DNA from 3 places in the Dongia sp. agr-C8 genome. Region 1 is predicted to be linked to each of the others. Evidence: predicted binding sites of a transcription regulator. Region 1 holds the regulator's gene; each other region holds the start of a gene.

Region 1 (6,843 bases):
GCATATCCGGGGCTCCGGCAATGATTTCGCCGAGGGCCAGCTCGGCATTCCCGCCGGCCGCCGGCTGACGCCCTCCGATATCGGGCTTGCCGCGGCGATGAACTGGCCCTGGCTCACCGTGACCCGCAAGCCGCGGGTCGCCATCATCTCCACCGGCAACGAGTTGGTGCAGCCCGGCGAGGCCTTGGCGCCAGGGCAGATCATCGCCTCCAACGGCTTCGCCCTCGCCGCCTTCGTCACCCAATGCGGCGGCAAGGCGATCAATCTCGGCATCGCCCGCGATGAGGAATCCGCCCTCGCCGACCTGATCGACCGCGCGGCCGGCGCCGACCTGCTGCTGACCAGCGGCGGCGCCTCGGTCGGCGAGCATGATCTGGTGCAGAGCGTGCTCAAAGCCAAAGGCATGGCGCTCGACTTCTGGAAGATCGCCATGCGTCCGGGCAAGCCGCTGATGTTCGGCACCCTCGGCACCGCCGCCGGCGCCCTTAAGGTGATCGGCCTCCCCGGCAACCCGGTCTCGGCCATCGTGACCTCGACCCTGTTCGTCGGCCCGGCCATCGCCCGCATGCTGGGCGAAACCGAGGTCGGCCCGCATATCGTGAAGGCGCGGCTGGCGATCGACCTTCCCGCCAACGATCTCCGGCAGGACTATCTGCGCGCGTCGGTGATCGAAGACGAAACCGGCTTCGTCGCCACACCGTTCGGGAAGCAGGACAGCGCCATGCTCTCCGCGCTCTCGCGCTCCGGCGGCCTGGTGATCCGCCCGCCCCACGCCCCCGCCGTTCGGATGGGCGACACCGCAGACCTTGTCCTTCTCGGTCAAAGATAACTGGCAACGCCAGCCTATTGTTCTATCATTCCGTGATGATCAATCGCCAGACCATAGGCGCACTTGTCGCACTGATGTTGTCGTTGCCCGCACAGTGGGGATGGGCCGACGACCCTTGTCGTCCATACGAGGTCTATACGAAGTGCTTCGAGGATGCGTACGAGAGCCAGCCACAGACTTCCTCCCTGGCGAGCTTGAGCGATATCGTCGCTGTTTGTCGGCAGCGCGCTGGCTTGCCGCCTCTGAGCCCAGACCCAGGAGAAATAGAGCAAGCGTCGACTGCACCTAGTAAGTCACCCGACGAGCTCAAGTCACTCGATCCGGCGGCTTGCGTGGTGCGCGACCCCATACTCGTAATCAAGCGAGTTCCTTAGCCGCTCGCCAAGCAGGGCAGAATTCAGGTCCGGGTCCCGATGTCTCCTGACAATTCCTGTCGGGAAGTCGAGACTCGCTTGACTTTTCCACACGAACCAAACTAGAACATGGGCACAGTTTTTGCTTTGTTCCGCGTCGACACTTGCTCTGACAGGTGCCGACTCGCCCGAAGACCGGGCAGCGGAACCGGAGAAAGGACAAGGCCATGCTGACCAGGAAGCAACGCGAGCTGCTGCAATTCATCCAGGAGCGTCTCGCCGACACCGGAATCTCCCCGTCCTTCGACGAGATGAAGGACGCCTTGGGATTGAAGTCCAAGTCCGGCGTGCATCGCCTGATCACCGGTTTGGAAGAGCGCGGCTTCATCCGCCGCCTGCCGCACCGGGCGCGCGCCCTGGAAGTCACCCGGCTCTCCGATGACCAGATGGGGCGCGGCGACCATGCGAAGGGCGGGGCCGCGGCGGCTTCCGACGGCGGACGGCGCGGCTTCTCGGCCCATGTCATTCGCGGCGATTTCACGCCCAGCCTGCCCGGAGCCATGGTCGCCCAGGCGGCGGAGACGGTGCAGCTTCCACTCTACGGCAAGATCGCGGCCGGCACGCCGATCGAGGCGCTGCGCGACAACAGCAACGCGGTCGACATTCCGGCCAGCATGCTGGGCCGCGGCGAGCACTACGCCCTCACCGTCGAAGGCGATTCGATGATCGAGGCCGGCATCCATGACGGCGACACCGTGCTGATCGAGCGCTGCGAGAATGCCGAGAACGGCACCATCGTCGTGGCGCTGATCGACAACAACGAAGTCACCTTGAAGCGGCTGCGCCGCAAGGGCGATTCGATCGCCCTCGAACCCGCCAACCAGGCCCACAAGACCCGCATCTTCGGCCCCGACCGGGTGAAGCTGCAGGGCAAGCTGATCGGCCTGATGCGGAAGTACTAGGAAGCCCGGGTTCTCCATCCGAACCGGGGCCTGCGCGGCCAACTGCATGGACCCAGCATTGACGGGACGCAGGATCGCCCCGCGGAAATTGACGCTGGAATGCTTTGATATCAGCGGCTTATCGGGTTTTTCGAGGCTGAGGCTGAGGCTGAGGCTGAGGCTGAGGCTGAGGCGGCCGTAAATGCACGCGGCGTCGGGCCTGCTCAGTCCGCGTCGTCGGCGGTCTCCGCCGCGACCGCATCAGTTTCGTCCAGGTCAGGATCGCCGATCAGACGATCTTGCCGAATAGCTTTGCGCATCCGATCGAGCACCCAGGGCCGGTCGCCCAAGGTCGCTGCGACGCTCTGGATGCTGAAACGGCCGTCCGCTTCGATCCACACCGCATGCGCGCCGCCGCGCCATAGATCGAAGCGATCGATGGTGGCCGGCTTCCTGCAGCCGCGCCGGATCGGCACCGCGCTGATGACGAGGTCCGCGTTCGCACAGTCTTCCTCCAGCCCCTCCTCGCTCAGCGTCAGTGCGATCGTGCGATGGTTTCGTCGATAGATGCAGCCGCGCGGGTCACAGGAGAGATCCGGGATGGCGTTGTCGTCCCAACCCCCATCGTCCAAGTCTTGGAAGCGCACCGCTTCGAGTTGGCCGTTGCGCCGCAGCCAGGTTTCGGCGGCGAGCTTGCTGGCGCGCAGCGAGTTCAGTTGGTAGAGCCCCTCTCCGTCCTTGATCGCCAGCAGCTTGGCGTCGCCGCCCACCAGCACGTCCGGCGTGGTGACGAAGAACAGGCTGGCGAGTCCGCCCAGCACCGGCGCCAAGCCGAGGACGCGCCAACGGCTCTTCAGCAGGCAGAGCAGGACCAGGCCGAGCGCGATCGCCGTCATGGCCGCGGCCGGCATCGCCGGCGTCACCAGGTTGGCATAGGGCCAGGCGGTGACCGTGTGCGCCACCCAGAGGATGCCGTCGCAACCGCGCGCCGCCAGATGCCAGAACGGCGCGTCGAGGCCGAGCGGCATCAGCAGCAGCGCGATCATCTCCATCGGCATCACCCAGAAGCCGGTCAGCGGCACGGCGATCAGGTTGGCGACGACGCCGTAGGTGCTCAGGCGATCGAAGTGATACATCGCGAACGGCGCCGTCATCAGCGTGGCGACCACGCTGGTCAGCATCGTGGTCGCCAGCCAGAAACCGGCGCCGCGCAGGGTATCGGAGACGCGGCCGAACCAGTCGGTCTCCAGTGCACGGCCGCCGCGCCAGCCTGCGATCCGCGTTCGCAGCGCCTCGAACACGGCGATCAGCCCCAGCACGGCGAAGAAGGACATCTGGAAGCTGGCGCCGATCAGCGCTTCCGGGGTCAGCAGCAGCACCGCGATCGCCGCCCAGGCCACCATCCGGAACGAGAAGGGCGAACGATCCACCAGCACGCCCATGAAGACGATGGCGATCATGATGAAGGAGCGTTGCGTCGGCACCGTGGCGCCGGCGAGCAGCGCATAGAATCCGGCCGCACCGATCGCCGCTGCCGCCGACCATTTCTTGATCGGGAAGTTGAGGGCGAGCGTCGGCACGAGCGCCAACAGCGAACGCAGGCCGACGAAGAACAGGCCCGCCGCCATGCCGATATGCAGCCCGGAGATCGACAGCAGATGCGCGAGGCCGGAGGTACGCATCGCCTCGGTATCGGCCTTGGTCAGCGCGGTCTGGTCGCCGACCGTAAGTGCGCGGGTCATGGCGCCGGCGGCCTCCGGCTCCAGGGTGGCGATGCGCTGGCCGATCGTCGCGCGCAGCCGGCCAATCCAGAGGCCGAGCCGCTCGCGCCAGGTCTCGTCGCCCAGCGGCGGCAGGACGCGCGCCGCACCCAGCGCAAATCCCGATGCGCCCTCGCCTTCGAAATACGCCCGCCGGCGGAAGTCGAAGGCGCCCGGCGCCAAGGGCGGCGAAGGCGGCGTGAGGTTGGCCAGCAGATCGACCCGGTCGCCGAGCTTCAACGTGGCGGCGTCCTTGTTGACCCTGATCTTGATCTGCAGCGGCGTTGCTTCGGCCGGCAGTTCCGCGATCGTGACCTGGTCCAACACCACGCGGGCGGCATTCGGAAAGGGCTCGATCTCGGCGATGCGGCCGGTGACATGGGCGAAGCGGACCGGATCCTGCAACTGCGGCGCGGCGACCACGGCAGTGCGGACCTGGGATACGCCGAAGCCGACCGCGCCTGCCACCAGTGCCAGCATGAGCAGTGCCGCCAGCGGGTTCCGTCGCAGCAGCGTCGCCAGCACCAGGCCGCCCGCCGCCAATGCAGCGCCCAGCCAGAGTGGCGGCTCTTTTGGCAGCGCGAAATAGACGGCGATCCCGAGGCCGAGCGCCACCGCCAGCCAGCCCGGCCAGTTCGGCCGTTCCTCGGCGAGGAAGGCCTCGCACCGGTCCCGGATCGTCCCCAAATCCAACGCAGCCCGTCCCCCGCCCCACCTTGCCCCGCGCATTGCCAAGGCCGGGGGCGGATGTGTTAGACCTGTCTCCCGTCCCCGATATCACCACGAATTTATCCGGATTTCTGCAATCATGAGTGTCGTCACCCGCTTCGCCCCCTCGCCGACCGGCTACCTGCATATCGGCGGGGCCCGGACCGCCCTCTTCAACTGGCTCTACGCCCGGCATAACGGCGGCAAGTTCCTGCTCCGGATCGAGGACACCGACCGGGTGCGTTCGACCGAGGATGCGATCCACGCGATCATCGCCGGCATGAAGTGGCTCGAGCTCGACTGGGACGGCGAGGTCGTCATGCAGTTCGCGCGGCAGGCCCGCCACGCCGAGGTCGCGGAACAGCTCCTGGCCGAGGGCAAGGCCTATCGCTGCTATTGCTCGGTCGAGGAACTGGAGGAGATGCGCAAGACGGCGATGACTTTGGGCAAGCCGATGCGCTACGACGGCCGCTGGCGCGACCGCGACCCCAGCGAGGCGCCGGCCGGCGTCAAGCCCGTCATCCGCATCAAGGCGCCGCAGACCGGCCGGACCGTGGTCAAGGACCAGGTCCAGGGCGAGGTCGAGGTCGGCAACGAGCAGCTCGACGACATGGTGCTGCTCCGGAGCGACGGCACGCCGACCTACATGCTTTCGGTCGTGGTCGACGACCACGATATGGGGATCACCCATGTGATCCGCGGCGACGACCACCTGACCAACACCTTCCGCCAGGTCATGATCTACGACGCCATGGGCTGGGAACATCCCTCGTTCTCGCATATCCCGCTGATCCACGGCCCGGATGGCGCCAAGCTCTCGAAGCGCCATGGCGCACTGGCGGTCGATGCCTATCGCGAGATGGGCTACCTGCCGGAGGCCCTGCGCAACTACCTGCTGCGCCTCGGCTGGTCGCATGGCGACGACGAGATCATCTCGACCGCGCAGGCAGTCGAATGGTTCGACCTGCCGCAGGTCGGGCGTTCGGCCTCGCGCTTCGACTACACCAAGCTCGACAACCTCAACGGCCATTACATCCGCGAGGCCGATGACGCGCGCCTCGCAAAGGACGTTGCGGAGCGGCTCGGGGTCGCCGATCCCGCGGCGATCGATCGTGTCCGCCGCGGCATGCCCGGGCTGAAGGCGCGGGCGAAGACCCTGAAGGAACTGGCCGAAAATGCGCAGCTCTACGTCACCGCGCGCCCGGTCCAGATCGGCGAGAAAGCCGCCGCCCTGCTGACCCCCGAGGCCAAGACGCTGCTCGGCAAGCTCGCCGAGGCGCTTGGGTCCGGCGCAGATTGGACGGCCGCATCCTTGGAGGCCGCGGTGCGTCAATTCTCCGAGCAGGAAAAGGTGAAGCTGGGCCAGATCGCGCAGCCTTTGCGGGCCGCCCTGACAGGTTCCACGACTTCGCCCGGAATCTTCGAAGTCATGGAAATCCTTGGCCGATCCGAGTGCCTTGGACGCCTCGGCGACGTCCAGTAGGGGGTCATCCCAAAGGTGGCTTTTCGGCCTCCGGAGTCATGGACCCTTAACCATCCTTCTGTTAGCGTGTGGCCAGTTTGCGGCGGTGCAACATCGCCGATCTAGCCCCCAGCCGAAGCCCCGCGCCCCAGAACGCGCGGGACCACAACGAGGTGTCTCATGACGACGATCGCGGCGAACAGCAAGAAGACCAAGAAGCGGATGGCGGAGAAGTCGAAGCCGGCCTCGAAGGCGGCGAAGAAATCCTCGGGAAATTCCGGCAAGCCGCAGATCAAGGTCAAGGACAGTGGCATCAAGCCGGCAGCGCCGAAGCCTTTCGCCAAGGTCGCGGTCAAGGACGAGCGCCTGGGCAAGTCCTGGGACTTGCCGGTGCTCAAGGGCACGGTCGGCCCCGACGTCATCGACGTCCGCAAGCTCTATACCGAGCATGGCTACTTCACCTACGACCCGGGCTACGGCTCGACCGGCTCGACCCAGTCGTCGATCACCTATATCGACGGCGACGCGGGCATCCTCACCCATCGCGGCTATCGCATCGAGGATCTCGCCGCCAATTCGAGCTTCATCGAGGTCTGCTACCTGCTGCTCGAAGGCGAGCTGCCGACCAAGGAGCAGCTGAAGAAGTTTGAGAAGGACATCACCTATCACACGATGCTGCATGAGCAGATCGCCCGCTTCTTCCAGGGCTTCCGCCGCGACGCGCATCCGATGGCGGTGATGGTCTCGGTGGTCGGCGCGCTCTCGGCCTTCTACCATGACAGCACCGACA
Region 2 (6,843 bases), on a different contig from region 1:
CGCCCTTGCTGGCGTTGTTCAATTCGCCGGAGAGCTTCAGCAGGTCGTCGTAGGTCTTGATCGTGTTCTTCGGATCGACGTCGCCGCCGGTCACTTCCTTGAAGTATTTCGACCGGACATGGATCATCTGGATGTCGCAGTCGAAGGGAATGCCGTAGAGGCCCTGCCCGCCCCAATAGCCGTAGTTCAGCTTGTAGGTGTCGTAGAAGTCGTCGAGCGGCAGCTTCCACTTCTCGGCATAGTCGTCGAGCTTGGCGAGGAAGCCTTGGCCCGCGAAGTCGCCGAGCCAGGGCGAGAAGAATTGCAGCGCGTCGAAGCTCGCATTGCCGGAGACGAACTCGGCCACGACCTTGTCGTAGAGCGAATCATCCGGGATCGGCACCAGCTCGACCGTGATGCCGGAGAGCTGCTCGAACGGCTTCAACCCGTCCTGGGCGGATTCCGCGTCGGCGGCGCCGATGGCGAATTTCACCGTCTTGCCGGCGTGTTCGCTGCGGACCTTTTCCCAATCGACGGTGCGGATCCAATCCTTCTTCGGATCCCACAGCAGCTCGTCATCGGCGAGGCCGTATTGCTTGCGGTAGTCGGCCTTCACGTATTTGCCGACATTGATCTCGGCCAGAACCTTCGCGGGATCCGGCAGATCGGCGGCGAAGCCGCGGCCGATATTGAACAGCGAAACGCCGCCGAACCCGGCGGCGGCGCCCAGGGCGGCGCCAGACCTCAACACTGACCGCCGCGTGAGCAGCGATCCCCCTTTCCTCGGCATGTTTATCCTCCCAAGCTGGCCTGATTGGGCCGTTTTCTCGCGCCACGAGACCAGACGTGACACGGGCCATGGTGACCTTTTGGCGGGCTGCCATGTGCCGGAATGCGCCCGCGCTTTCGCCTCAGACAATACTAAATGCCAATCTGAAATTCAAATGTCTCATTTTGATATCTGTGAGCTTTTGCAGCAATTTCGCGGATTTCAACGAGTTGACGGCGTTTTGGCAGAGGTTTCGGGTCCGCCGCCCCTTGAGCGGACTGAGTAAAATGTTAAGTTGAATGCCATTCTGTATCTGAATTTGCCGAACTGGCTCGATCGCCCCGGTCCGGTAAGATGCGGCCGAGCCTGTGGGAGGAGCGATGCTGACGCCATTGATGCCGGAGATGCTGAACGAGGCCGGCCTTGCCGAGCGCGCCAAGCGATTCCGCACCGTCGCCGCCTCCTTTCATCGCCATGCCGCGCTGCTGTTCAAGGGCAGCGCCTTCGGGTTCGAGATCGACGACGAGGCCCTGGCCCGGGCCTTCGGCGAATGGCGGCGGAATTTCGATGAACTCAAGAATCAGGTCGAGACCGACCGGCGCGACCTCCTGATCTTCGCCGGCGGGCTGATGCTGAAGGAACTGTTCCAGCATCACCCGATCGAAATCAAGCCGCGCGGCGTCGAAGTCTTGAAGAGCTTCCCGGAAGCGATGACCGCCTGGCCCGAGGGCTATGCCTATGCGAGCTATTGCTTCTCGGTGGTCGCCGCGGTGATCGCGCAGGAAGGCCATGCCGCGCTGCTTCCGGCGGCGAGCGCCGAGGAGCGGCAGTTCTGGACCTCGTTCCGCGAGAACGTGCAGGAAGACGCGCGCACCGCGATCGGCTTCTTCGACCTGCTCTGCGGCCTCACGCCGAACTGGGAGCTGCCGCTGGAGCGGCGGGTTCCGGTTCCGGGCTGACGAGATCCGCTTCCCAGCCGAACACGCTGCGGCCGCCGCGCATCGGCGATTGGGCGCGTTCGTTGGCGATGAAGGCGTCGACGCTGGGGCCCGAGACCAGGCCTTCGAGCTTGCGCGCCTGGTCGTCCAGCCGCTTGAGCGCCCCCAGTTCCTCGTCACGGCCGAGCTTCGCCCGCTGCACCGCGTTCTTCAGGATCCGCAAGGTCTCGTCATAGACCCTGAGCGGCACCGGATAGGGATGGCGGTCCTTGCCGCCATGGGCGAGGCTGAAGCGCGCCGGATCGGCGAAGCGGCAGGGCGCGCCATGCACCACTTCCGCCACCATGGCCAAAGCCTGCACCGTGCGCGCGCCGACGCCGGGCGTCAGCAGCAGATCGGGGAAATCGGCCGGGCCGCGATCCGCCGCCGCGGCCAAAGTCGCGTGCAGGCGGCGGCCGATGATGTCCTCGGCGCGCACATCGTGATGCGCCGGCATGATCAGGTAGGGCAGTTGGCCCTGGGCCGGGGTCTTGCCCTCGAGCTTGGCGATCTCCAGCGCGATCCGGTCGGGGCCGAGATCGGAGAGCAGATTCAATTGCGCGGCGCGCGAGGCGGCGGCGCGGCGGTCGGCGAGGTTGACGAGGACACCCTGGTTGCGGCCCTCGATCGCCGCATGCGGATCATCGACGAAGCTGCTGAGGCCCTCCGAAAGCCAGTGATAGCGGCGCGCGAGCCGCGTGCCGCCGTTCATGCCCTGCTGCACCACGGTCCATTGCCCGTCCGCCGCCAGCACGAAGCCGTGGAGGTAGAGATCGAACCCGTCCTGCACGGCGGCGCTGTCGACCTTCGCGACCAGCCGGCTGGTGCGCGCCAAGGCGGCGCCATCGACGCCGATGCGCTCGCCGATCGCGGTCAGCTCCTGCGGCGTGCTGCGGGAATGGCTGCCGCGGCCGCCGCAGACATAGAGGCCGAGTTCGTTCTGCCGCGGGCCGAGGCCGCGCTTCAGCGCGCCGATCACGCTGGTGGTGATGCCGGAGGAATGCCAGTCCATGCCCATGACGGCGCCGAAGGACTGGAACCAGAAGGGATTGGCCAGGCGGCGCAGGAACTCGGTCCGGCCGCAATGCAGGATGATCGCCTCGGCGACGACGGTGCCGAGCTTCGCCATCCGCGCCGCCAGCCAGGGCGGCACGCGGCCGTTGTGCAAGGGAAGATCGGCGGTGCCGGCGCGTCGGGCCATGGCGCGAGTCTAGCGCCGGAACATAGATGGAACAACAATCTTTGAAGTCGTCATCCCCGGGCATGACGGCTAAGCGAGCCCGGCGATGACGACCTAGAAGCGCGTGCACGATTGAGCGACACTCGCGCCGCATATCGATTCGGGCAGGGAGACCAGCGTGAGCATTGCACCTTTCGGCGAGGCGGACGGCAAACAGGTTCAGGAAATCCGGCTGAAATCCGCGGCCGGTGCGGAAGCCTCGATCATCAGCTTCGGCGCGAGCCTGCGCGACTTCGTCGTGCCGCTGGCCAACGGGCAGAAGCGGCGCGTGGTGCTCGGCTACGAGACGCTGGACGGCTATCGCAGCGGCCATGCCTCGATCGGCGCCACCTGCGGCCGGGTCGGCAACCGCATCGCCAACGGGCAGTTCACCCTGGCGGGGAAGAGCTTCCAGCTCGCCAAGAACGAGAACGGCAAGACGCATCTCCACGGCGGCAATGTCGGCTATGCGAAAAGGGTCTGGGAGGTCGCCGATCACACCGACAGCAGCGTCAGCTTCCGCCTGCATTCGCCGGACGGCGAGGAGAACTATCCGGGCAACCTCGCGGTCTTCTGCATCTACCGCCTGCTGGAGCCGGCAACCATCCGGGTCGAGATGACGGCGACCACCGACGCGCCGACCCTGGTTAACCTGGTCAATCACTCCTACTTCACGCTCGCCGAGAATACGGAGATCTGGGACCACAGGATGCAGGTGGCCTCGGGCTTCATCACCGCGCTCGACCCCGACCTGATCCCGACCGGAGAGATCGTGAGCGTCACCGGCACGCCGTATGATTTCCGCAAGCTGCGGCCGATCCGCCATGGCGATGGCAAGCCGTTCGACTACGACATCAACTTCGTGCTCGACAGCCTGCCGCCGGTCGGCCAGCCGGGCGACGTCGCGGTCAAGGTGGTGTCGCCGACGGGAGACCTGACCCTGGAATGCGCCACCGACGAGCCCGGGATGCAGCTCTATACCGGCGCGGTGGTGCGGCATACCGCGCCGGGCGTCGCCGGGCAGAAGCATTTCCCCCATGCCGGCTTCTGCCTCGAGGCGCAGCGCTTCCCCGACGCGATCCACAACCGGCATTTCGCGCAGGCCACGCTGCTGCCGGGCGAGGTCTACCGCCAGGTGACGGAATACCGCTTCAAGTAGACCCGATAGGACCGGCTGGGCGGCGATGCTGATCACCTGGTACCCACCGCCGCTGCCCGGCCTCGGGCGCGACGCGCCCGGCAGCCCCGCGGGCTATCTGCGGCGGCAGTGGATCCGCGGCGCCTGGCGGCGCGGCAGCTGGGCCGACCGAGCCTGCTTCGTGGTTGCGATCATCCTGTGGTGGCCGAGCACGATCCTGCACGCGGCCTATCTGGCGATCCGCCTGGGGCCGAGCCGGGCCAGGACCAGCGGCAAGTCGCCGCTCCGCCAGTTCCTCGAGCAGATCGCGGTGGCGGCGCGATGGATGGTGCCGCCGCTCTGGTACTACACCTTCGAGTTCCATGACGACGAACGCCGGGCGCATGCCGCCGATTACCTGCAGCGGGTGCAGGTGAAGCCCTTCATCTATCGCTGGCTGGTCGATCGCAAGCAGCGCCGGGACAAGGACGTGCCCTTCGCCAGCAAGGTCCATTTCTCCAGGCTCTGCCGGGAACGCGGCTTGCGCGCCGGCACGGTGATCGCGATCGTCGGGCCGAAGAGCCTCGGCTTCGTCGACCCGGCCATGGCCAGCCTGCCGCCGCGCGACCTCTTCGTGAAGATCAAGCTCGGCCGCGGCGGCCGCGGGGCGGAGAAATGGAGCTACGCCGCCGGCCGCTATCGCGACGCCGAAGGGCGGAGCCTCACCGAGGCCGAGCTGGTCGAACACCTGAAGCGCCGGGCGGCGCTGGAGAAACGGGTGATCGAATATCACCTCACCAACCACGCCGAGCTCGCCGACCTCACGACCGGCGCGCTGGCGACGGCGCGGATACTGACGTTGCGCGACGAGAACGGCGGCATCGAGGCGACGCACGCCGTGTTCAGGATGCCGCAGCGAGCGGGCGCCCTGGTGGACAATATCCATGCCGGCGGCATCGCCGCAGCGGTCGAGCTCGCAACGGGGAAGCTCGGCCGCGCCACCGATCTCGGCGTCAGCGTCGATTCCGCCTGGCACGCGCGGCATCCGGCGACCGGGGCGACGATCGAAGGCCGCATCCTGCCGCTCTGGCCCGAGGCGCTGGAACTGGCGAAACGCGCCCATGACCTGATCGGCGACCGGGTGGTGGTCGGCTGGGACGTCGCCATCCTGGACGACGGTCCCTGCCTGATCGAAGGCAACGGCAAGCCGGATGTCGACCTGATGCAGCGCCCGCACCGCGCCGGGCTCGGCAATTCCCGCTTCGGCACGCTGCTGCAGCATCATTTGCAGAAGGCGCTCGCCGGCGACACCCGCAACGGCCGGCGGCCGGATCAGCTCGGGACCTTCAATCGCTAGGCGGCTAGGCTAGAACCTGTATCCGACCAGGAACATCGTGGACGGCTGAAAGTTGGTTTGCGATACCGGGCTGGCCGCCGCGTCGCCGACCAGCGCGCCGAAGCTCGCTTCGGCGCGCATCCACCAGTTTTCGTCGATCAGGTACATGCCCGATACTTCCAGATCGATGCGCTTGATCCCGGCATCCGCGTCGAAGCCCGACAGGCCGGACCGGCGGGACTGCCGGTCGGTTACCCCGAAATAGGACTCCATGGAGTTGCCGTCGGCCCAAGTTACCGAGGGGCCAATTGAGAAGGTGAACTGGTCGATCGGCACGGAATAGATCACGCCGAACTTGGCGGTCAGTCCGTCACCGCCGCCGACGGTCTTGTCCAAGGCGAGATTGATCTCGACCGGCTCCAGATTATAGGCGAGATCGAGGCCGAGCACCGCGCCGGCGCCGATGTCGCCCAGGCCGTGGAGATGCCGGTCGTCGCTCGAATCCCGCCCGAGGTCGTAGCCGAGGCGACCCTTGACGCTCAGACCCTCGTAGTCCCAGGCATTGATGGTGACGCCCCGGGTATCGACGCTGACATAGGGTCCGAAATCCGCGGAGATCCACGGAATGGGCATGATCTTGAAATCGTCGGCGCCCTCGAACTTCGGCTCCACCCGAAAGCCGGCGCCGAGAGAGACGTTCCATTCCTGCGCCTGCTGCTCGGCACTCTCGAGCCATGACGGCGGGGCGGATGGTGCCTGCGGATCGTCGGCCTGCGCCGCGCGCCCATGGATGAACGCATAGGAAAGACCGAGCACCAGCATCAGATACTGCCTGGGGCGGAGTGGTTGAAACATTCATGAATCCCTTGAAGAAACAAGCGAAGCGGTCATCGCCGCCTGGCTGCGGCGAATGCACCGGAGGTCTTGCGAGACGCGATCAGGGCGCGGCGGTCGGCAACGTCCCGCCTTGGTCCCCGGGAAGTCCGCCGGCTTTGCCTTCCGCGACGAAGGCTTCGCGCTGTTGCGCCGAGAGGCTGCGCAAGGCGGCGTAGTAGTCGACCGAGTTCTTCTCCAGATCGTCGGTCACCGGCAGCAACCGGGCGCGGCCATCGACAGCGTTGGTCGCGGCGCTCACCGTGCGGACAGTCTGCAGTCCCGGGGCAAAGCCCATCGGATCGCCCAGCATCCCAAAGGCCGTGCCGGCGGTGTCGCGCAGGTTGGAGGGTCCGAAGAGGGGAAGCTGCACGCTCGGTCCGGGTTCGACGCCCCAGACGCCCAGGGTCTGGCCGAAATCGGCATCATGCGCGGGCAGGTCCCAGTCGCTCGCCACGTCGAACAGCCCGGCACCGCCGACCGTGGTGTTGACGGCAAACCGCTGGGTCGTGTTCCAGGCGCGGTCCATGTTCCCTTGCAGCACATCATTCACCAGCACGAAGGGCTGCTTGA
Region 3 (6,843 bases), on a different contig from region 1:
GGTCGGCGTCGCCTGCTCGATCGCGGTCAGCCAGTGGCTCGGCGTCGAACGGCGGCGCCGCGAGATCAGCGTGCTCAGGCTGATCGGACTCACCAAGGCAAATGCGCTGCTGATGCTGGTGGCCGAAGCGCTGGTGGTCGCCGCCTGCGCTTTCGTCCTCGCCGGCATCCTCTTCCTCATCCTTTCGCCGCTGGCCGATAGGTTGATCGCCGCGGTCGAGATCATCGACGGGCCGATCTGCCGCCTGGCGCCCGGCCAGTTCCTCCTGCTCTTCTTCGTCACCGCCATCGCCGGCGGGCTCGGCGCCCTGATCGGCGGGGCGCGGGTCCTCGGCATCGAACCTGCAGAGTGTCTTCGTGAAGCTTGAACGCGCAGCCGCCCTTGTGCTGGCGGCAACCTTGAGCAACGGCGCCCTGGCGGCGGACGCGCCCTGGCCGGCGAAGCTGGCGAACCCCAATCCCCTGGGCGACGACGTCGTGCTGCCGATGCCCTGCGGCGGCGCCATGGCCTTCCGCAAGATCGCGGTGCCCGGCGGCGGCCTGCTGGACGACTACCAGATGACCATCGGCGGCGCCGATCCCACCTATGCCTATTCCGAATATTCCCGCGCCGGCGCGATCGACGGCCCCTTCTCCGACAAATCGTCCAGCCGCTATTACCTGCTGGCGAAATACGAAACCACGCAGATGCAGTTCGACGCGCTGATGAAGCCGGCCTGCCCCAAGGCTGAGATCAGGGGCCGCCTGCCGGTCACCGGCGTGACCCGGCTGGAGGCGGAGCAATTCGCCGATGCCTATTCGGTCTGGCTGCTCGCCCATGCCAAGGACCAGCTGCCCGCGGTCGGCCGAGAGGTCGCCTTCGCGCGGCTGCCGACCGAGGTCGAATGGGAGTTCGCGGCGCGCGGCGGCATCGCGGTGGCGCCGCCGGAATTCGAGGAGCCGGTCTTCCCGATGCCCGAGGGCATGGCGCAATACGTCGCCTATGCCGGGCCCGAATCGGCCAACGGCAAGCTGCAGGTCACCGGCCTCTTGAAGCCCAACCCGCTCGGCCTCTACGACATGCTCGGCAATGCCGAGGAATTCGTCGCCGATCTCTACCAGCTCGACCGGGTGAAGCGGCTGCATGGCCGCGCCGGCGGCGACGTGGTGAAGGGCGGCAGCTATTTGACGCCAAAGGAAGCGATCCGCTCCGCCTATCGGGTCGAATACCCGCCCTACACCGCCGAAGGCCCGCGCCGCTCCAAGGCGACCGGCTTTCGCATCGTCGTAACCGCGCCGGTGCTGACCGACGATGAGGCGGTGGAGGATGCGCGAAACGCCTGGGAGAAGCTGGGGAAATCGATCGCGCCGGAATCCAGCACGCCGCTCGCCGACCCGCTGGACGAGATCAAGGCCCTGACCCGGATGGCCGACGACGCGGCCATGAAGGCGCGGCTGGAGACCTTGGCCGGCACGGTGAAGGAGCAGATGACCCGGGTCGAAGAGCAGCGCGCCAAGGCGGCGCAGGCGCTGATTCACCAGGGCGCCTGGCTCGGCGCCCTGATCCGGCACGATCACGAATATTTGGTCGTCCTGGAGGACCAGTTGTCCAGGCGCAAGAAGGATCAACCGCAGGATTCCGCCCGGGTCGCCGTGGCACAGGCAAGCGTGGACGACCAGAAGAAGCGGATTGACTCTAATTTAACGCTTTACGGGTCGCTGATCATACAACTGCGTGACTATGATCAAAACCTCTTGAAGGGCCAGGCTGAGGCGCTCGGGGGCGAGTTGACTCAGCGCGGGGCGTCCTATTTGAATCCCTTCAGCCAAGAGTTGCTTGCGGCCATCCAAAAATACCGGTCGGACAACACGGTCCGATCCGAAGAATGGCTCAAGGGAATCGTCGGCGTTCGGGCCCAATAGCGGGCCTTGCGGGTCAGGATTGCGGGAGTGAGATGAGAGTTCCAGCACCAGCGCGCGGCATCTTGCTGGCCGCGGCCTGCATCACCGCCTTCCAGGGTGGTGGCTGCGCGTGGAGCAGTGGCGGCCCGCCGCCGGGCTACGATCCCAACCGCGGCGCCGGCGCGAAGACGGCCAACGTCCAGCCCGGCAACTTCGGCTCGGTGGTGAAGTCGGGCGGCGTCGCCGCCTGCATGAACATCAACGAAGACCAGGTGCCGGTGAATTATTTCGAGACCGTCGGCGTGGCGACGGCGGCCGGCGCGGTGCTGCTGGCGCTGCTCGGCGCCGCGGCGGGTGCGATGATGTCCAACAATGCCGGCCGCGGTGCCGCCACCGGTGCCGTGATCGGCGGCGTGGCGGGCGGTGCGCTGGGTGCCGCCTCCGGCGTGCAGACCGCCGAGCAGAAGAAATATTACGCCGTGCAGCTCGCGCGCTACGACTGCCAGCTCGAGGCGGCGCGGAACGAGAATGCCAAGCTGAAGGCCTCCGGCGAAGCGCTGCAGGCCTCGGTCGATACCCTGAGCCGCCAGCTCGACCAGCTCGAGGACGACTACGCCAACAAGCGGATCACCAAGGCCCAGGCGCAGAAGGAGCTGGCCGCCATCGACGCCGACTCCGCCGCGCTGAAGACCCGCATGACCTCGATGAAGGCGAACAGCGAGCAGTACCAGCAGATGGCCTCCGACACCCAGCAGATGGCCCAGGGCACCCGCCGCAAGATCGACGAGGCGCGGGTCGATGCGCTCGACCAGCAGATCGCCGACATGCGCGACCAGAACGAGGAGCTGGAGCGCGAATACGACAAGCTGGTGGAGCGCCGGAAGGCCGTGGTCCTGCAATGAGCGGAAAGGTATTGCGCGTCGCCGGCGGAATCCTGCCGGTCCTGCTGCTCGGTTTGGTCGGCATGGGAGCCACGGGCTGCTCCTCCTCCTGCACCGGCGATCCGCGCACCGACAATTACTTCTGCGCGCAGCGGAACATGGGCGCCTATCAGAACCAGGTGAACCAGAAGCAGCAGGCGACCGAGAACCTGCAGGACGAGAACGTGCAGCTGCAGCGCCAGAACCAGGATCTCGCGGCGCAGCAGCAGGGCTTGAACCAGCAGATCGACAAAATCTCCGGCGAGCTGAGAAACCTCGACACCGAGCTCAACGGCATGAACGCGCGGATCCAGAAGGCGCGGTCCAACAACCAGGTCGACCAGCAGCGCCTCAACCAGGCCCAGCGCGAGCTGCAACGGGTGCAGGACCAGACCAAGCTGGCCCAGACCGATACCGGCGGCGCCATGGCCGAGCGGCAGGCCGAGCTCGACCGGCTGAAGAAGCGCACCAAGGAACTCGAAGCCGACATCGACGCGATCCTGCAGGCGCATTAGTGGGCTTCGACGGGCTCGCCTGGCTCAACCCGCCTCTCGCCGAGACGCGTGCCGATAACGCCCTCACGGTCATGACCCGCGGCGCCACCGACTTCTGGCAGCAGACCTTCTACGGTTTCCGCCGGCACAGCGGACATTTCCTCCATCGCACCGTCACCGGCGACTTCACGGCCTCGGTCAAGTTCACCGGCCGCTACGAGGCGCTCTACGACCAGGCCGGCCTGATGCTGCGCGCCGACGAGAGTCACTGGGCGAAGACCGGCATCGAATACACCGACGGCGAGCGTCATCTCTCGGTCGTGGTGACCAACGAATTCTCCGACTGGTCGGTGCTGCCCTATCGCCATGCCCGCGACGAAGTCTCGATCCGCGTGACCCGCCATGGCGAGGCGATCCGCATCCAGTTCGAGGATCCCGGAACCGGGCAATGGCAGATGCTGCGCCTCGCCTATCTCAAGCCGGCGGCGGAATTGCAGGTCGGCGTGATGTGCTGCTCGCCGGAACGCGAGGGCTTCGAGGTCACCTTTCGGGATTTCGAGATCGGTCCGCCGATCGACCGGGCGTTGCACGCCTGAAGTAAGTCGCTGATTCAAAGCGCTTTTTAAAAAACGGCTCCATCTTGTATTCTTGCTTTGTTCCCAATTCTTGACTCAGGCACGGGTGAGAACACATGATGAACAAATGCCCCAACATGGAACACCTGAGCGCCAACCCATCGCGGCCAACCAGAACCACCTCGCTGACGCCCCGTCGGCGCGGGTAAAGCCGCTGGCGCTCGGCGCGCTGCGGGATCAGGTGGCGCGGCTGGAGCGGCTCGGCGCCACTACCAGCCAGGCCCGCCACCCGCTCCGGCCGGTCGTCCTGGGGCTCCCGGAGCTGGACCGGCATCTCCCCTGGGGCGGCCTGCCGCGGGCGGCCTTGCATGAAGTGGCGGGCGAGGGCGCCGACCGGGAGGAGGGGGCCGCGGCCGCCGGCTTCGCCGCACTCTGGCTCGCGCGGCTGCAGGATGCGGGACCGGCGCTCTGGATCGTCCGCGCGGGCAGCCGCGCCGCGATCGATCTCCACGCCCACGGTCTTCATCAACAACGGCTCGACCCGAAGCGCCTGATCCTGGTCGCCGCCAGGCGCGACGACGAAGCCTTGTGGGCGATGGAGGAAGGCCTGAAGGCGCAGTGCCTCGGCGCGGTGCTGGGCGAGGTCGAGAAGCTGGATCTGACCGCGAGCCGCCGCCTGCAACTGGCGGCGGAAACCAGCGGCGTCACCGCTTTCGCGCTGCGGCGCTGGCGCCTGATGGAACGCGCGGCGCGCGATGCCGCACAGCCGATCGCCGCGGTCACCCGCTGGCGCGTGACCGCGCTCCCCAGCGCGCAGGAAATCTGCTGGCAGGTCGATCTCGCGCGCTGTCGCGGCGGCCGCCCCAACACCTGGATCATGGAGAAGGCACATGGATCGGATGAATTCCGGACCCGCTCGCAGCGGAACGCGCCGCTATCTGGCGATCTGGCTCCGCTTCTGGGCGGCCGACCGCTGGCGGCGGGCACAGGAAACTGATCGACCTTTCGTCCTCGTCGAGACCGTCGGCCCGCGCCGCGAAGTGCGCGCCGCCGATCCCCGCGCCATCGCCTGCGGCATCGCGCCCGGCCAAGGCGTCGCCGATGCCCAGGCGCTGGTGCCCGATCTCCTGGTCCTGCCGGCCGATCCCGCCGGCGATCTCGCGGCGCTGCATAAGCTCGCCGAATGGGCGACGCGCTTCTCGCCTTTGGTGGCACCCGATCCCAACGACGGGCTGATGCTCGACATCACCGGCTGCGCCCATCTCTGGGGGAGCGAGGAGAAGTTATTGGCGGACGCGCTGCAGCGCCTGCGCAGTCATGGCTTCGACGTTGTCGGCGCCATCGCCGGCACGATCGGCGCGGCCTGGGCCGCCGCGCGCTTCAGCCAGTCCAGGCAGGGCACGATCATCCCGGCCGGTGCCGTCTCCGGCGCGCTGGACGGCTTGCCGGTGCAGGCTTTGCGCATCGACGCCGCGACCGTCGACGGGCTGCAACGCCTGGGCCTCAGGAAGATCGGCGATCTCTATCCGATGAAGCGCGCCGGCCTGGCGCAGCGCTTCGGCACCAAGCTGATCACGCGTCTGGACCAGGCGCTCGGTTGTGCCGCCGAGACGCTGTCGCCGCTGCTGCCGCCGCCCGAGCACCGGATCGGCCTCGGCTTCGCCGAGCCGATCTCGGCGCCGGAATCGCTCCGCCGCGTCGCCGAGATCCTGGTCGAGCGGCTGGCGCGCGAACTCGCCGGGCACCAGCGCGGCGCGCGCAGCCTCAAGCTCTCCGCCTATCGTCTCGACGGCGTCGTCTCCGCGCTCACGATCGGCACCGCGCGGGCCAGCGCCGAACCGCGCCATCTCTTTCATCTCATCGCCGAGAAGCTGGAGCGGATCGATCCCGGCCCCGGCATCGAATTCATGAGCCTCGCCGCCGAGCGCACCGAGGTGGCGACCGCGCTGCAAGCGGGCATGATCGATATGGACGAGACCGCGGTCTCCGCCGCCGATCTCGCGCCCTTGATGGACCGCCTTGCCAACCGCCTCGGTGCCGAACGTCTCGCGCGCCCAATGCCTGTGGAGAGTCATGTGCCGGAACGCGCGATAAAGATGGTGGCACCGCTTGAGGGTCAGAAGAAGGTGCAATGGCCAAAGCTGCCGCCGCGGCCCACCCGCCTGCTGCCGAACCCGGAGCCGATCGAGGTGATGGCGCCGGTGCCGGACGATCCGCCGATCACCTTCCATTGGCGCCGGATTCGGCATCGCGTGGTCTGGGCCGAGGGCCCGGAGCGCGTGGCGCCCGAATGGTGGCGTCCCGCCAGTGCAGACGCGAATGAAAGTCTGGAGACCCGCGACTATTACCGCGTCCAGGACGAGACCGGCGGTCGCTACTGGCTCTACCGCGCCGGTCTCTATCAGAGCGGCAAGCAGCCACGCTGGTTCCTGCACGGTGTCTTCGCGTAAACGCGCGGGGTCTTCGCGCCATGGCTTATGTCGAGCTCTCCGCTTTCACCAACTTCACCTTCCTGGAAGGCGCGTCGCATGCCGAGGAACTGGTGGCGGCGGCGGAACGGCTCGGCCATCGCGCGATCGCCATCGCCGACCGCAATACGCTGGCCGGCATCGCCCGCGCGCATGAAGCCTGCGCCGCGCTCAATTTCCATCTCGTCGTCGGTTGCCGGCTGGCCTTCCGAGATGGCCGCGAAGTGCTGGTCTTCCCGACCGACCGCGACGCCTATGGCCGGCTCTGCGAGCTGCTGACCTTGGGCCGCCGGCGTGCGCCCAAGGGCGAATGCCATCTCGACTACGCCGACCTCGCCAAATGGGGTGAAGGCCTGATCGCCGTGGCGATCACGCCGGAGGAGTCTCCAATCTATCCGCCTACTGGGTCGTCATCCCCGTCCCCGGACTTGATCCGGGGATTGGCTCGGGGACCCCTGAGTTCCCTGGCCGGCAAACTCAGGGATGCCCGGCCCCAGCGGACGGAT

Evidence for each region. Region 1 encodes LexA, which represses DNA repair genes until DNA is damaged. Its sites were predicted from a motif close to ATGTTCTANTTTGGTTC; they were not measured.
Region 2: the regulator LexA is predicted to act here: its motif matches at 2,945-2,961, upstream of ACYQ4T_RS26635 (DUF763 domain-containing protein).
Region 3: the regulator LexA is predicted to act here: its motif matches at 3,937-3,953, upstream of ACYQ4T_RS26055 (ImuA family protein).

The regions. Positions count from the first base shown of each region.
Region 1 covers NZ_BAAGHZ010000004.1:467,965-474,807, reverse strand. The annotation lists gene ACYQ4T_RS22500 (molybdopterin molybdotransferase MoeA) at 1-829, shown strand, start outside; gene lexA (transcriptional repressor LexA) at 1,410-2,144, shown strand; gene ACYQ4T_RS22490 (ComEC/Rec2 family competence protein) at 2,348-4,576, opposite strand; gene gltX (glutamate--tRNA ligase) at 4,692-6,074, shown strand; gene gltA (citrate synthase) at 6,234-6,843, shown strand, end outside.
Region 2 covers NZ_BAAGHZ010000005.1:498,262-505,104, forward strand. The annotation lists gene ACYQ4T_RS26625 (ABC transporter substrate-binding protein) at 1-730, opposite strand, end outside; gene ACYQ4T_RS26630 (hypothetical protein) at 1,129-1,707, shown strand; gene ACYQ4T_RS26635 (DUF763 domain-containing protein) at 1,655-2,926, opposite strand; gene ACYQ4T_RS26640 (aldose epimerase family protein) at 3,084-4,103, shown strand; gene ACYQ4T_RS26645 (sugar-transfer associated ATP-grasp domain-containing protein) at 4,129-5,418, shown strand; gene ACYQ4T_RS26650 (MipA/OmpV family protein) at 5,428-6,252, opposite strand; gene ACYQ4T_RS26655 (MlaA family lipoprotein) at 6,335-6,843, opposite strand, start outside.
Region 3 covers NZ_BAAGHZ010000005.1:361,400-368,242, reverse strand. The annotation lists gene ACYQ4T_RS26080 (ABC transporter permease) at 1-367, shown strand, start outside; gene ACYQ4T_RS26075 (formylglycine-generating enzyme family protein) at 357-1,901, shown strand; gene ACYQ4T_RS26070 (hypothetical protein) at 1,934-2,782, shown strand; gene ACYQ4T_RS26065 (hypothetical protein) at 2,779-3,315, shown strand; gene ACYQ4T_RS26060 (DUF1349 domain-containing protein) at 3,315-3,890, shown strand; gene ACYQ4T_RS26055 (ImuA family protein) at 3,997-4,866, shown strand; gene ACYQ4T_RS26050 (Y-family DNA polymerase) at 4,760-6,319, shown strand; gene ACYQ4T_RS26045 (error-prone DNA polymerase) at 6,340-6,843, shown strand, end outside.